One region of the Lactobacillus sp. ESL0700 genome, then DNA from elsewhere that is predicted to be linked to it. Evidence: predicted binding sites of a transcription regulator. Region 1 holds the regulator's gene; the other holds the start of a gene.
The links. Region 1 encodes NrdR, which represses ribonucleotide reductase genes. Its sites were predicted from a motif close to ACACNATATATNGTGT; they were not measured.
Positions count from the first base shown of each region.

Region 2: a site for NrdR is predicted at 6,111-6,126, ahead of pnuC (nicotinamide riboside transporter PnuC). Genes of this name have one in related genera too.

Region 1 covers NZ_CP113930.1:1,327,004-1,335,637, forward strand. The annotation lists gene dnaI (primosomal protein DnaI) at 1-748, opposite strand, end outside; gene OZX63_RS06280 (DnaD domain protein) at 757-2,106, opposite strand; gene nrdR (transcriptional regulator NrdR) at 2,099-2,578, opposite strand; gene coaE (dephospho-CoA kinase) at 2,565-3,179, opposite strand; gene mutM (bifunctional DNA-formamidopyrimidine glycosylase/DNA-(apurinic or apyrimidinic site) lyase) at 3,176-4,006, opposite strand; gene polA (DNA polymerase I) at 4,019-6,688, opposite strand; gene murC (UDP-N-acetylmuramate--L-alanine ligase) at 6,820-8,136, opposite strand; gene ytpR (YtpR family tRNA-binding protein) at 8,272-8,634, opposite strand, start outside.
Region 2 covers NZ_CP113930.1:1,130,617-1,139,250, forward strand. The annotation lists gene OZX63_RS05365 (LysR family transcriptional regulator) at 1-816, shown strand, start outside; gene OZX63_RS05370 (proline-specific peptidase family protein) at 967-1,881, opposite strand; gene OZX63_RS05375 (oligopeptide ABC transporter substrate-binding protein) at 1,906-3,672, opposite strand; gene OZX63_RS05380 (serine hydrolase domain-containing protein) at 3,860-5,227, shown strand; gene pnuC (nicotinamide riboside transporter PnuC) at 5,379-6,092, opposite strand; tRNA gene OZX63_RS05390 (tRNA-Ser) at 6,349-6,438, shown strand; gene OZX63_RS05395 (hypothetical protein) at 6,625-7,551, shown strand; gene OZX63_RS05400 (phosphatase PAP2 family protein) at 8,241-8,634, shown strand, end outside.

The sequences.
Region 1 (8,634 bases):
TCGGCAGAACATTATCCATCCGCGCCTGCAGAATTACACCTAGGACATCATCACGCGACCATTGGCTCAGAGTTTCGGCACCAATATCATCTAACAGTAATACATCAGCCTGACTCACGCGGTCAATTTCTTTTTGCAAGCTATTATCTTCAAAATGACTGGATAAACCAGCGATAAATGTTGGCACGTGTAAAAAGACCACCTGCTTGCCCATCGCTGCAACCGAATTGGCTACTCCAGCTAGTAAGTATGTCTTACCAACGCCGAAACTTCCTGATAAATACAGCCCTTGTTGGTGGGGATTTTGGGAATAGCCAGCCAAAAACTTACCAATAGCTGCTAACGCTGGTCCACGTCCCGCAGCTGTATCATCCACTTGACTAAGACGCACATCATGCAACGTTTCCGGCAAATTAATCAAATGCAAATGCTTCTTGGTATTAGCACGCAAGTTTTGTTCAATTTTGCTTTCATCGGGTACATAACGCAAATCAATTGCATGATGATTTAAGAACAATTCTGGTCGATAACCCGCTGTTACGGGGTCTTGCTTGTGCTGTGCCAAGTAATATTCGTATAAATTCGACCAGCTCTTCTTAATCATTTCGGACGTAATTTGATCTTTGTGCTGGTTCAAAAACTGCTGCACATTTCTATCCGCCAAAACCTGCTGGTAAATTTGCGCCAAATTATGCTTTTTAGCAATTTCTGGATTTAAATTATTAATAATATCACCGATTGATTGCATAATCTCACCTACTTCATGCCATTTTTATCTTCTAAGTCCTTAAAGAACTTCTTCAAGTCAGCGGAAGAAACATCAGTACTTTGTGTTGCTGTCTTTTTACTCCAGTCAGTCCCCTTTTCGACCCGTTTAGGTTTTGTCGAATAACGAGGGTAATAACTCTTCTTTTGCTGGCGTTTCTCCATATATTCCAAAGCTTGACTACCAGTCTTAACGCCATGCTGCAGCCAATCATGCAAAATCGTATTGGCCAAGCGGTAAGACACAGATGGCCCACTATTCAAGCAGGCATACGTCAAAATATTAAGCAATTCCGCTGGAATATCCTTTTGATTATACAAATTATCCAGCACCTTATACTCACTGGCATCAACGTAATCATGCTTATCGGTTTTTAGGCGATACAAAAATTGGGCCGGCGACTTAGTCTGTGCCAACTGCAAAATTCGTTGGTCACGCAAACTCAAACTGGAATTATCCTGAATTGTCGCTTGTGGATCCTGCGTTTGCTGCAGGTTTTTCCGCGTGCCCTCTGCGTGAATATTTTCTGCAATGGTGCGCTTAATTAACGGCATATCAAGCTGATAACTGTCATGCAAACACGGCAAAGTTTCATCCACAAATTCCTGCTCTGACAAGCCATAAGTACGCATTATTCCCCGGATAGCTGGACGATTTTTATCAATTTCACTAGCCGCAATCTGGTAAATTTCAAACTGTTCTTTCATAAACTGCCAGTCAATTTGATCCTGCTCGTTGACACTCGCTGTCGCAGCCTGCTTAACTTGATTTTCCTGTGCAGCTTGTTGAACATCAAACGACGGACTAATCGCTTCCTCATCTGGCAAGCGAAAAACATCCATAAACGAGGCAGAAACATCCTTAGCGGTTTGCACACCGTTAATCTGGTTCTCACTGCGCTTATTTTCTTGCGCAAATAAATGGCTTAATCGCTGAAAAGTTGTCACACCAACTTTTTCTTTTAACAAGCTCGCAAGTAACGCGGTCGCGAAAAACTCACTACTGCCAGGTACGCGGTTTAAAGAAAACAGCAGCACTTGCCCCATGATTTCATTCTTGATAATGCGGGTCTTAACCAATCCTACTGCCTCTAGCTTATGCAGCGCCTGAAACAATTCTTTCAAACTGCAATCAAGTTGCTCCTGCAGATGGTAGATGCCCTTGCTATCTGACAAAATTGCCGCAGCATCGTAGTCTGCCATTAGCGTTAAATAAAGAGCAACCCCACTAGCACCAATTAGCGGCTGGTAAAGTTTAATCAAAACTTGCAAATCCTGCGGAAAAACCGTCACCCGATTAATGATAAAAAAGGGCTGTTTGGGATTAGAGGTCTCAAACATCAGTAGTTCCCTTCTCCTCACGTTTAGCAATCATGTCTTCCATGGTCTTCATAAAGCTGGACATATCTTTAAATTCCCGGTAAATGGAAGCAAAACGAATGTAAGCAACATCGTCAATATCGGCCAGCTCATCCATCACAATTTGACCGATTTTCTTTGAGGAAATCTCACTAACGCCCTGTTTTCTCACCTTATTTTCAACATGATCAACCAGCTGCTCAAATTGCGCGCTAGTAATCGGGCGCTTTTGACCAGCAGCCATCACACCATGCAAAATCTTTTTGCGACTGAATGGCTCTCTTGTACCATCATTTTTAATAACTAACAACGGGGTCGTTTCAACACGTTCAAAAGTTGTAAAACGAAAGCCACAATTTTCACATTCACGTCTACGTCTAATCGCCCGGTTTTCATCGCTGGGCCGAGAATCAATGACACGTGAGGCATTTTGCCGACAATTAGGACATTCCATTCTTCTCTCCTTTTAACTTAAGTAACAACTCAGCCAATTTGGCTTCTAGTTCTTCTATTGTACCAGTATTTGTAACTACATAATCGGCCAACTTGATTTTTTGTGCAAGTGGCATCTGACTTTTAATCCGATTTAGTGCCGCCTGGCGTGTTAATTGATCACGCTGCATTAGCCGCTCAATCTGCATTTCTTCGGGAATTGCAATTAGCAAAGTTTGATCGCAGTATTTTTGACCGCCTGATTCAAATAAGACCGGAGCATCAACAATGATTAATTGCTTGCCAGCTTGCTTATTTTGCGTAATTTTAGCCTGAATTGTTTGAAAAATCAATGGATGAGTAATTTTATTCAGGATTTTCAGCTGCTCAGGATTACTAAACACCACTTTGCCAAGCTGATGCCGATTAATTGTCTGATCTGGATTTAAAAACTTTTTGCCAAAATGTTGCACAACTTGCAGATAGCCATCTTCGCCAACATTTAAAATTTGATGAGCAATTAAGTCGCTATCGATAATTGGCAGCCCCTGTTTTCTAAAAAAGGCATCTGCCGTGCTCTTACCACTAGCAATACCACCAGTTAGGCCCAACACTAATGTCATTTGTAGACCACCTGGCACTTAGGACAAAAAGTAGTACCGCGACCATTAACCTTGATTTTTTCGAGCGGACTGCCGCAACGCGCACATGGCTCACCCTGATGACCGTAAACTCGCAGCATTTTTTGAAAGCCGCCGGTTTCGCCATTGGCATCAAGATAAGTATGTACAGTAGTACCCCGTTTTGTAATCGCTAAGGCAATCAATTTGTTAATGTTATCATGCAGCTCGGCCACTTTCTTTTTAGGAATTTTACTAGCAATACTTAACGGGTGAATTTTGGTTTCCCATAAAACTTCATCGACATAAATATTGCCTAAACCCGCCACAATGGTCTGATCAAGCAAGGTGCTTTTAATATTTTTCTTCTTACGGCCAAGACCTGCTGCTAAAAATTCCGTCGTAAAGGCGGCAGAATTCGGCTCAAAGCCTAACTTGCTAATTCCAGTAACTACCTGCTCGGTTCCAGTTGCTACTAACTGCATCCGCCCAAATTTGCGCACGTCATTATAGCGTAGCGCCGTATCATCAGTGAAGGCAAACTGCACGTGATCATGTTTATCCTTGGATGCAGCAACCGTTGTCAGTCGATATTTACCTTCCATGCGCAAATGCGACACAATCGTCAAATCGCCGCTTAAGCGAATTAATAAATATTTGGCATAGCGATCAATCGTTAAAACCTGCTGCCCTGCAACTTGTTTAACAAATTCAGCGGGATCACTAGCGATAATTTTGGGATACCACAGTGTTACCTGTTTAATTGTTTTTCCTTTAATTAAGGGGAGCAAGGTGCGGCGCACTGTCTCAACTTCTGGCATCTCTGGCATTAATCTATCTCCTTACTTTGCATCATACCAATTATGGCCCCAACCTGAGTCAGCAATCAGCGGAATATCAAGTCGAACTGCTGACTGCATCACTTCCGGGACAATCTTCTTAATTGTTTCTAATTCATCCTTAGGAACATCAAAAATCAATTCATCGTGCACCTGCACCACCATCTTGGTCTTAAGGTGCAACTCATCTAACTTTTGTTGCATGTTAATCATGGCAATCTTAATAATATCGGCAGCTGACCCCTGAATTGGCGAATTAATCGCGGTTCTTTCCGCAAATGACCGCACATTGAAGTTCTTGGCATGAATGTCAGGCAAATAACGGCGGCGGTGCATGATTGTTTCGGCGTAGCCTTTTTCACGCGCTTCTTGGACGGCCTTGTCCATATAATCGCGAATTTGCGGATATTGCTCAAAGTAATTATCAATAAACTCTTTGGCTTGCTTGCGGCTAATGTTCAAATTCTTGGACAAACCGTAATCGGAAATGCCATAAACAATCCCAAAGTTAACGGCCTTAGCCCGGCGACGCATCAATGGTGTAACTTCATCCGGAGAATCCAAATGGAAAATCTTCATCGCGGTGTGTGAGTGAATATCATACCCAGTCTTGAATGCTTCTTGCATGTGCTCATCACCAGAAACCTGCGCCAATACCCGTAATTCAATTTGCGAATAATCGCAAGAGAAAATGTAGCCGTCAGGAGTACTTGGCACAAACGCCTTGCGAATCTGCTTACCTTCTTCGGTTCTCGTCGGGATATTTTGCAAGTTAGGATCAACTGAAGACAGCCGACCTGTTGCCGTTAACGTTTGTAAGTAACGTGTATGAACGCGGCCATCTTTTTGAATCACATCCAGCAATCCTTTGACGTAAGTTGACTGAATTTTGGCAATTTGCCGGTAAGTCAAAATCTCGTCAATAATCGGGCTCTGCTCTTTTAACTGATTTAAAACATCAACCGAAGTGGAATAACCAGTTTTAGTCTTTTTAATTGGCGGCAAACCCATCTTTTCAAACAAAATGTGCCCTAATTGCTTAGGCGAGTTGAGGTTGAAACGTTCTCCAGCTTCTTGGTAAATTTTGTTCTCCAGTTCCTGCAATTCCACCGCAAACTCATTTTGCAATTGAATTAAAGTACCAGCTTGCACCTTAATGCCGTTCATTTCCATCACCGCTAAAACGCGCGCTACCGGAATTTCAATGCTAGCATACAGGTCATCTTGCTCATGATCCTTAAGGCGCTTGAGCAATTCATCCTTCAACCTAACAATCGACTGCGCCTTGCTGGCCAAGTGACTGAATAAAATCTGGTCGTCGTCAGGAATGTGTTCCTTTTTGCCCTTACCATAAACTTCAAAGTCACTCTTAACAGAATAGTCACCATACAAATGGCAAACTTCACCCATGTCATTGGAGTTGTTTTCATTATTTACCAAATACGATGCTAGAAGCATGTCGTAATCAATCCCGTGAACATGAATATCTAGCCGATTAAGGCCAACCATTGTCCGTTTAAGGTCAAAGACATCCTTCTTAATTTGAGCATTTTCCAAAAGTTGCTTTAACGGCTGAGTTTGCAGAAGCTCAATATCACGACTGACATAAGTTTGCTCACCGATTTTAAGAGCAAAACCGACAAAGTCAGCCAAGTGATAATTAGCACCTAGCATCCCCAAATAAAAGCTAACAGGCGACTGCTCGTCAACCTTAATTTGTTCTAATTGCTCCTTAGTCAGTTCAACATAGTCAATCTTGATTTCTTCTTTAGTGGCATCATCATCGCCAGTAGCAGCGGCATCTAGTTGACTTAAAAATTTGCGAAAATTCATCTTCTCGTAAAATTGCCGCAACTTATCCTGATCAACCTTTTGCCACTTAACATCTGCCAGATTAATGGTTACTGGACTATCACGGTCAATTGTCGCCAACTTTTTAGCTAAAAATGCCTTGTCCTGATCATTAATCAGATTTTCCTTTAACTTGGACTTCTTCATGTCGGCGACATGCTCATAAAGTCCTTCAACCGAACCATATTGTTGGATTAAGCGTGAAGCCGTCTTTGGTCCAACCTTGGTTACCCCAGGATAATTATCGGAATTATCACCCATCAATGCCTTCATATCAATGAACTCAGTTGGTGTAACACCATTAACTTCCTTCATATGTTCAGGAGTGTAGGCTTCGAGGTCTGAAACTCCAGACTTAGTTACCATGACTGTCGTCTTTTCTGAAGCTAGCTGAGTCAAATCCTTGTCCCCAGTAACAATCGTCACCGTCATGTTTTGTTCTTCACCAAGACGCGCAAAAGTACCGATAATATCATCGGCTTCATAATCTTTCAATTCGTAGGTGGCAATTCCCAAATCATGCAGTAGTTCCTGAATATATGGCAGCTGCTCCAATAATTCTGGTGGCGTCTTTTGCCGACCACCCTTGTAGTCGCCATACATTTTATTTCTAAAAGTTGTCTTGCCGGCATCAAAGGCAACCAAAACATAATCTGGCTTAACGTCTTTTAACAAAACATCCAGCATATTTTTAAAAGCATAAATGGCATTAGTGTGCAGACCTTCAGCGTTTTTGAAGTTTTCGAGCTGCCGATAAAGTGCATAAAACGCACGAAAGGCAACAGAGTTACCATCAATTAAAAGTAATTTTTGATCAGCCATAGTTCTCCTCATTATTAAATCGTCAGTTAATTCACATACCATTCTAACAGTTTTAGCGGCTTCTAGCAGGTTACTGACTTAATTATGGTTTAAAAAAACTAGTCGCGTTGCAACTAGTTTCTTAGTTAATTTTATTTTTGCAATAATTTAGCGAAGGCATCCTCGTATTTTGGAATGTCACCAGCACCCATGAAGATAATCACGCTGTCATGATTTTGGGTTAAATCAGCGATATTTGCTAAATCAATTACCTCAGAACCCGGAATTTGTGCGGTCAAGTCTTCACTGGAAATATCACCGGCACTTTCACGAGCTGAAGCATAAATTGGAGTTACGTAAGCCTTGTCGACACCACGCAAGATTTCTTCAAAATCCTTAGCGTATTTTTTAGTCCGAGAAAATGTGTGCGGTTGAAAGACAACAACTAGACGTTTACCCGGGAACTTTTGGCGCGCTGCTTGAATGGTAGCCCGCATCTCGGTTGGGTGGTGGGCGTAATCATCAATCACATTAATGTCGCCGTAATCAGTTTCGGTAAAGCGGCGCTTAGCACCATGATAAGTTAATAAGCCTTCTTGAATATCTTTTAACGGAATATTTTCAGTATGCGCAACCGCAACAACTGCCGTTGTATTCAAAATGTTATGGTCACCAAACAAATGAACAGTGAAGCGACCGATGTTTTCACCATGAGCCAACACATCAAAGGTTGAACCAGTAGTTGACCGTTCAATGTTCACAGCTTGGAAGTCATCACGATCATCAAAACCATAAGTGTACTTAGGAATACTGGTCTTCAATGCTTGCAGACGACTGTTGCCACCCCAGACAAAGAGCCCCTTCTTAGTTTGATCGGCTGCCGTTTGGAAGGCAGAGGTGTAATCATCTTGGTCTTTAAAATAATCAGGATGATCAAAGTCGATGTTAGTCATAATTTGATAATCTGGATGGTATGCCAAGAAGTGGCGGCGGTATTCATCGGCCTCATAAACAAAGAAGCGTGAATCCTGAACTCCCTTGCCCTCGCCATCACCAATTAAATAAGATGTCGGTGCAGCTTCACCAAGCACATGAGCTAATAATCCAGTAGTTGAAGTTTTTCCGTGCGTTCCAGAAATACCGATACTGGTATGCATAGCAACAATTTCCTCAACTGTGTCCGGGTAACTCTGCCAAGCAATCCCTTGGTCCTCACATGCTTTCACTTCCACATTATCATTTTTAAAAGCATTACCCTTAACAATCACTTGACCACTAGGCTTAATATTAGCTGCCGCAAAATCAGCAACTTCAATCCCAGCCTTTTCCAGCGGTACTTGAGTAAAGGTGTACTTCGTGATGTCACTGCCGGCCACATTGTAGCCCAAGTCGTGCAGCAATAATGCTAAGGAAGCCATTCCTGTACCCTTAATTCCAATAAACCAAATTTGTTTGTTCTTATCTAACATTTCATTTGCTCCAAATTTTATTCAATAATCGTTTATTATTTTACCATTATTGAAGACAAAAGAGCAGGGCTACAAGCAAGCTAAAGAAATTTTTTAAAAGAAAAAAAGACCTTTACGAAAAAGGTCTTTTGCAGATTATAACTTAATCTTGCCGCTAGCTAGCAATTCATCGCATTTTTCTGGTTCAAAAGCAGCACCAACTGTAAAGTCATCAGGGACAACCATAATCCCGCGCTTTTGTTCTGCATGCTCTAAGCCTAGTTCGCGAGCTGAACAAATCATGCCGTATGAAGCAACACCGCGTAAGTCGCCAGGCCAGATTTGTTGGCCATTAGGCATTAAAGTACCAGGAAGGGCAACAACAACTTTTTGCCCTTGAGCAATATTAGGGGCACCACAAACGATTTGGTGTTCCTCGCCATCGCCAACTTCAATTGTTGTGACGTGCAAATGGTCGGAATCTGGGTGCTTATCACAAGTTTTAACAAAGCCGTAAAC
Region 2 (8,634 bases), 200 kb from region 1:
GTTAATTTAACACAACCTGCAGTAACCCATGCAATCAATAAATTAGAACAAGATTTAGGCTTCAAATTATTTAACCGCAATAAAAGAACCGTAGAACTAACCGAGGGAGGAAAAATTTTACACGAAAATGTTCAATCAATTCTTGTTAAATTAGATACAACTATCCAAAGCGCACGTGCTGCAGAAGAAAAAGAGTTTTCTTCTCTTGCTATCGGCTATACTAGCACATATTACGAAATCCAAAAGTTTCCTGAATTAATTAAACAATTTAACAAGTTGCATCCCGCTTCTCGTCTATACCTAGAAAATTTTGACCACAATGTTTTAAAGCAGCATTTATTAAGCCAACAATGCGATGTGATTTTTTCCATGCAAGATATTATTAATTCACAGAACATTAAATTTATCCCGTTAATCAAGGGACAGTTTGCATGTATTGTGCCTAATGCAAATCATCTTGCTAACCACAAATCATTGAAAATTACCGATTTAAAGAATGAAACTATGATTTTCTTTAATGCTAATATTTGTCCTCCACGACAATTCAAACTTCAACGGTTAATTAAAGAAGTATGTCCTAACGCAAATTATTTATATTCTGATTCAGTATTACTCTCTCATACCTTTGTAAAGGGTAATCTTGGTATCGCCATGATGGTAGACTTAGCTAGTGTTAAAGATTCTCCTGATTTTAAAGTAATTCCCTTGGAGTATCCTGATGAGTTTCCTTATGTTTATGGACTCTCTTTTCTAAAAAATACTATTAATCCAACTATTAAAGATTTTGTACCTTGTGTGACGAAGTATTTTATCTAGCGCTTATTCACAACCAATTATCAAATTTTCTGTAATTACAAGAATGCATTATTGCCATATTTTTTACCAAAACAAAAGAACATTGCTACTTAGCAATGTTCTCTTTTTATCTATTACATTTTTGAATGCCCTGTACACTCTAGTAAAGAACTATTCTCCTTTAAACGTGCCTGCCTCAACTTGTTTAATAAAGTCAGCAACGTGCTTGTAATAGACATCAGGATTATCTACCATCTGGTGATGGCCTGCATCTGGTGTTGTTACTAAACGAGAATTTGGAATTTCTTTCTGCATAATTTTTGCAGTTTCCAGTGGCATTGTATCTTCTTCGCCAAAAGTCAGCAAAGTTGGCATTGTAATTTGTTTCAGATATTTTCTAAAGTGCCAATCCTTTAATTTACCAGTGACTACGAACTCATTATCACCTTGAAAAGTATGATAGACAGGTAAGCCACCAATTCGTTTAATGTGATACAACTTGCATGGCTGACGCCGATCTAGGAAGTTAATATTCAAGATTTGGATGTCTTCGCGATAGCGTGGATTGGCAAAGTCATGGTTGTCTTCACACTCACGCATAAAATCAATTTCTGTTTGCGGTAAAATTTCTTGTCTGCGCCGATTAATTGAGTCGATGTAATCATCAATTTCATCAACCATTGAAGAAATAATCGTACCTTTAAGGTGAGAACCATATTTTACAGAGTATTCTTGTGCAAGAAGTCCACCCCAACTTTGACCAATCAGATAAAAATTGTCTAATCCCAATTTATCTCGAACTTCGTCAACTTCATCAAGAAAGTATTCATAAGTTAGATACTTTTCAGCAATTTTAGGGTCGGAGTAGTCGGGTTGGTCAGAGTATAGTGAGCCTAATTGGTCATACATCGTTACTTGAACATGTAAACCTTGCTTGGCTAATTGATCAGCCGCATCTTCCCAATATTCATGATTACCACCAGGGCCTCCATGTAATGCAAGCAAGTGAATATCACCCTCACCTTGCGTACTCGTCCATAAATGGTAACCATTATCTAATGTAATAATTTTTGATCCAGTTTTCATATTTTCTCCTCGTATATTTAATAATTACTTGACATATCCTACTTTGTACCATAATGGCTGGTAGTTATTTGTGTGTGATGGCTTCAATGAGTAACCCGTCAACTTATCATTAACCGCAGTAATTTGGTAAGAATTATCAATTGGAATGACATAAGCTTCATCATTCATGTATTCTTGCCATTCATGGAACTTTTGTACCCGATATTTGTGGTTAAACGCCTTTGAAGAATTGATTTCTGACATCAATTTATTATTTTTGGCAGTCACAAATCTAGACATGTTAAATGGCGCAGTCTCACTATAATAAGTTTGCGGTGACGGTTCTGATGGCATAGACCAACCACCAATAAACATATCAATTCCCGGATCATCGTGTTGAAGCTTATCATAAAACGAGTTGTGCTCAATTAAACGTCCTGATGCTAGTTGGACATTTAGACCAATTTTATGCCATTGTTGAATGTAATTTTGAATAATAGGTTCTTGGGTTGAGTCACCACTCATGGCCGCAATATTAATAGTCAATGGTTGACCATTAGGTTGTCTGCGCCACTTGCCCTTCTTTTTATATCCAGCTTTATCTAAAATGCTATTAGCTTTTTTCAAATTATAAGAATAGCCCTTAGCATTTTTATCAAAGTAATCACCGAATTGCGACGGAATTAGGGTTGGAACTCTAAAAGTTAAGCCATAAGTATAACGTTTATCAACCGCGTCAACATTCATTGCATAACCAATAGCTTGGCGCAATGCCTTGTTATTCATCTTTGCTTTAGGATTTTCAACGTTTTTACTTGCCTTATTGTCCCATTTCCCCACTCTAAAGGCTAAGTAATGGTAGCTCAAAGGTATTTGGGCAATGAAATTGACTTTTTTAGTATCTTTAACTTGGTTCCACTGGGTGTTAATGACCTTCATTACGTCAAATTTATGACTTTTAATTGCTTGTGAAGCGGAATTAGGTGAAACCACAGAAATGACAATTTTATCCAGCTTTGGCGTGCCACGCCAGTAGTACTTATTAGGAGTCCAAGTAACGGATTGACCGCGGACGATTTTATCAATTTTGAAAGCACCAAAAAACAGTGGATCTTTTCTAATTTTATCGGAAGATTTTAATTTAGAGAAAGGTATATCCTTTAAATAGTGATACGGTTCAGCCACATCCCATAAATAGCGATTTCCGGTGTTAAACATGCTAGGATTGAGTTCCTTGAAGTGCATAATAACAGTTCTACCATTATCACCATCAGGCATTTCAATTCCTGAAATAGTCTTAGCTTCGCCATCATGATAGGCTTTAAGTCCATTAAGAATTTCAAATTGACTACTGTATCTTGGACAATTGGTATCCTTATTGGCTAAAATTTCATAAGCATATTCATAGTCCTTAGCGACAACTTGCTTGCCGTCAGACCATTTAACGCCCTTTTTAATCGTTATAGTAGCTGTTTTCTTTTTTACATCTAATTTAAGAGTAGCTGGTCCCTTGTCAGTAACTTTGTAATGGTCGTCGCTATCAAATAGTGTTTCAAGACCTGGAGCTGCAACTTGGGAGTCAATGTCAGCAGAAGATAATTCTTGTGAAAATATTCCAGCAAAAGGTGTATCTGTTTCAAGACCAATCTTTACTGTACCGCCCTGCTTGCTAGCTTTTTGTGGGGTTGACATTGGGAACTTGGATGCTGTTTTGGTTTCATCATTGCCAGCATTGTTCTTGCCACAACCAGCTAGGACAAGACCAGAAAGGCTTATAATTCCGATAGATTTAAATAAATTTTGTTTGCTCATCATGATATATCACTCGTTTCTACATTCAATTTTCATATTTAAACAATATATCATAAATATTTCATAAAAACACTATCTTTATGAAATAAATGTTTAACTTTACAGCTAGTTAGGGTAAAATACTAGCTATTGTTAATACTAAATATAGCTTTAAGCTTCATGATATTTGAGAGACAGAGGATTAATTATGGATAATGAAAAAATTAATAATTTTGCTGAAAAAGTAATTAAAGAATTTCACTTACCAAGCTTAGGTGTGGGCATTTATCAACATGGTGAAGACTTTAGTCATGTATACGGCAACGCAAAAGAAGATAGCTTGTACCCACTAGCATCAATTTCAAAAACATTTTTAGCAACAGCAATTTGTCAGCTTGCAGATGCAGGTAAGATAAATTTGGACGAGCCTTTAAAAAAGTCTTGGCCAGATTTTAAAATGGTTGATAAATATGTTGAAGAACATCTGACCTGGCGAGATGCATTAAGTCATCAAAGTGGCTTGCCAGCACATGATTTAATGCGTTTTACCAACATGAACAAGCACGACCTATCCTTAAGAGAAAAAGCAGAACATGTTGGTTATTTACAGCCTACGCATGAATTGAGACAAAAAATGCAATATAGCAATTTGATTTATGCAGTAACAACCTATGTAATGGAACAAGTTATTGGTGAAGATTATGGTACGTATGAACGTGAGCATTTGCTTAAGCCACTTGAAATGAACGATACTTACATTAATCATCATGAAGCACCATTTGCTAAAATTACTAAACCATATATCAGAGATAATGATGTGACAAAAGAAGTACCATTTATTGCACCAGGCAAGGTTGGCGGTGCTAGCAGCATGATTGCGACTATTTCTAACCTACTTACTTGGGCAAAATTTCAATTGCAAACGCAAAAAACAACTAAAAATGAAGTCACAGCCCAGCGTTATTTACCACAATCAATTATGTTGCCCAACCGTGCTTATGGTGGTGCCAACTTCGCTGCCTATGGCTTGGGAATGATGATGGAAGATTATCGTGGCCACAAGTATTTTTATCATAGTGGTTCATACATTGGCTATTGTTCATTCTTGGGCTTTGTACCAGACCTTGATTTAGCTTTTGTATTTACAACCAATATGGATTCTACAGATGCGATTTTTGCTTTAGCATACCAAACAATTGACGCTGCATTAGGCATTAACACAGTTGATTGGACAACTAAAGTATCCGAAACAATGACAGCTAAGATTGCAGGTAAAGAAAAGAAACTTAGCGATTTAAAAGGGACGACATGGGATCATGTTAAAGCTGACACTGCTCAATTAGGTGATTACCAAAATCCTGGATATGGATTAGTTACTTTGAGCGCTGACGATGATAATTTAATGGTTACTTTAGGAAAATGGCGTTATCCAGTGATGATCAATAATCAAGGTAATATGTTTATTGAAGAGCGATTATACGAGCATGAACTTTTGCCAATCACATTAGGCGACAATGCTCTGACAATATTAACCGAACCAGCATTAAAACAGCCAACAGAGTTTGAAAAGGTATAGAATTTTTTTAAGCTTTAACTTAGCCCTAACTTCCCTTTTTTTCGAAGTTAGGGCTTTTTTATGATTGATTTTCAATCATATCGCCAATAATTAAAGAAAAAAATACACGACTCCGACAAAAATCGAAATCGTGTATTAATAGCAGTATAAATTAGTGGAACCAGTGAGTATTTTTATCAGTAAACGCAAGTAAGTCGTTACTCATGTATAAAATATAAGTAATAAACAAAGTTAAATTAGCATCCCCTTGGAAAGCCGTTACGCCCCACAGAATGATCGACATAATTCCTTGAATTGTCCAAAAATAATATTGTTCGCGAAAACGCAAAGTACATAATAATGAACCAGTTATCCCAATTGAACCCGCAAAGGCGTCAATCCATGGTCGAGGACTAATAAAAATCTTGGTATCCATAAAATAAAGAGCCCCAGTAACAACAGCAAAGAAAATTAAAGTGAGCAGCCATTTAGATGCATTCAACCCGTGAATATGCTTTTCTGCGTCTTTTGCCCAAGCTGGCAGTAACAAAACCGGCAAATCTAACAGAAAGATATATGATGCTTGCAAGACAACATCGGCATAATTACGAGCATTAATTGCTACCACAATATAAATTAGCGCCGATAACAGCCCCAAAATACCGTTTAATGGCTTAGCGTTTGTAATTGCCAGCGTGCAAGTAAAGCCCATAATTGCCGCAATCATTGTTACCAGCGAAATGGTATTTATTGGCGAACTAATAGTAGTGCCAATAATAACTCCAATTCCCAGCATCAATAACATATAAGTTTTAAAACTCCAACCGCGCATTTGCTCAACATACCACTTAGGTCTGAAGACATCAGTATTTGGCTGTATTTTCATTATTCCCTCTCCTTACAGATACAATATTTAGTATTTTTAAACATGTTACCTATCATATCATGTGTTTTTACTAAAATACAATTTTTTAAATGGTGGCAATCCAGTCAGCACGTGAACTTGAGCGATTTGATGAAAAGAAATATTATGACTCTGGTAAAATTAGGATAAAGATTTTCAAAAAATATAATTAAGAACGAAAAATTTCTAAATTTAATTTGGAAAAAAAGTGGCAATAGGGTATAATATGCTTTGTTGTGGAGAGTTGGCAGAGTGGTAATGCACCGGACTCGAAATCCGGCGAACCAAGTTTTTCCTTGGCGCGCAGGTTCAAATCCTGTACTCTCCTTAAATATAGGTAAATAAATACTGATATAAAGGTATTATTTAATAGCAATGGACTAACTAGTAACTAGTTAGTCCATTTTTGTTTGATCCAGACTTACCTAGGTTTGCTTAATCAAATAATGATGCATAGCTTGAAAGAAAATCTTAAAAGGATAATAATTATAAATAAAAAGGAAGTGCTTTAATTATGTGTATATTTAATTTTAAAAATTCACAAGATAAAAAAACAAATAACAGTGCTCTAATTAAAAAAATAGATGAAAACACGACAGCAATTAATGAACTTAATGATCAGTTAACAGATTTAAATAATAAAAATAACACTTTAATTGAAAAAATAAATAAAAACACGACAATAATTAATGAACTTAATAATCAGTTAAAGATTTTAAATTGTAAAGATACTGCAAAAAACGAGATACAGAGACTAACAAGATGGGAAGATCAAATACAGCCCATATCTTACATCTTTGGGATTATATCGTTTATTATTGCAAACTATGCTATTAAATTACTATCCGGACACGATTTAATTGCAATTTTAGCAATTTTATTTGCATTAGATGGAGTTGCAGCTGGGACAACACTACTTATTGTAAATGTTAAAAATCTTTGGTCTAATAAAGGCAATATTCGCGATATACTATATAATGACACGTCAAATGTTATCAGAGCTGCAGCTTGGCTTTTTGTACCTATTATTTTATTTTTACTGACTCCCATGCTATATTATAAAGTAATACCTTTTATATATAATGTAGTACCTTTTTTGATCAAATATAAATTTGATACTAATAGCCAATTATCTTCTTTTATCTTTATAATAATATATTCAATAGAATGGAGCTGTGTGGTTGCATCATTCGCATATCCTATTACTGAATTATTTTATTTAATGTTATATCGAGGATATAACAAAATGCTTGCAATATTGCTAGGCATATTATTAACAACTTTTTTATCTTCTTCAATTATGTGGATGGTAACAAGTAGTAAACTAGCAATAGTGATTGAAGTAACTTCTGCTTCTCTGTTATTTATATATACAATTTATATACAGCATAAAGAAAAAAGTTTATTGAAACTGAATAGCACTAAAAATGTTGTTAAATAAAGAAGACCGTTCATAGAGCATTTAAGCTCTATAAACAGTCTTTCTTTGTATCAATATGTCTACAACAAACATTTTTTCTACCTGGTCAGCACAATATTCGCTCCGCTAAAACCTTTCTTCAGGTCTTTTTGGAACTTAGCTTTAGATACGCCAATCTTTGGTAAATAGTGCCACGGATCAACGTGATCAGTGTTAAACAAGCCATGTTGAACAAGTCAACTGTGGGTTTTAATTTTCCGATAATAGTTAGTATCTAATGTAAAAGGAATATTGTACTTTCCTTAAATATAGGTAAATAAATACTGAGATAACGGTATTCTTCAATAGCGATGGACTAACTAATAACTAGTTAGTCCATTTTTATTGCATAAAACGACATTTAAAGATTTACCTATTTTTATACTAAAAAAACTCTCGTAAATTTTACGAGAATTAGATATAATAACCACCTTAGGTAATTACATGCAAGAACTAATATTGATTTTACTCTTAATGATTGCTTCATTCAATTAAAAATAACGTTGTAATCTTTATGATTACAGCATTTTTCATCCCTACTTTTTTACAAAATAGTTACAAAAAATGCTGATTTCTTAAGTTTTATTCAAGACCAGCTTTAAACGGTACATACCGGTCTTGAAATGCTGGTAAAATAGCTTCAGTAAGTATTTCTAGGTAGTGATTTATATATGCAAACAAGTATTTGGCTTGCGGCTTTGTCCGCTTTTATTCTGCTAATTCTTATTGTTAACATTCGCAATTCACGTCGCTTTAATCTTTTTGATCATTGGCTGCATCACAAGTTAGTCAGAAATCACGATGGCTTTAGTTGGCAAATCGTTGCTTTCATTAATGATCCTAAGTTAATGGTAGTTTGGGACATCCTACTTGCCAGCTTTCTCATTAATGAAGAAAGAAATATCACTGCACTTTGGGTAATTGCCACGTTAGGGTTTACTGATATTACGGGAATTTTACTCAAGCGTTGGATGCATCGCAAGCGACCGATTGAACATTCTGATTTAGAGGATGGCTACAGCTTTCCTAGTGGCCATGTCTTGGGAGCTACTTGCATGGTGCTAA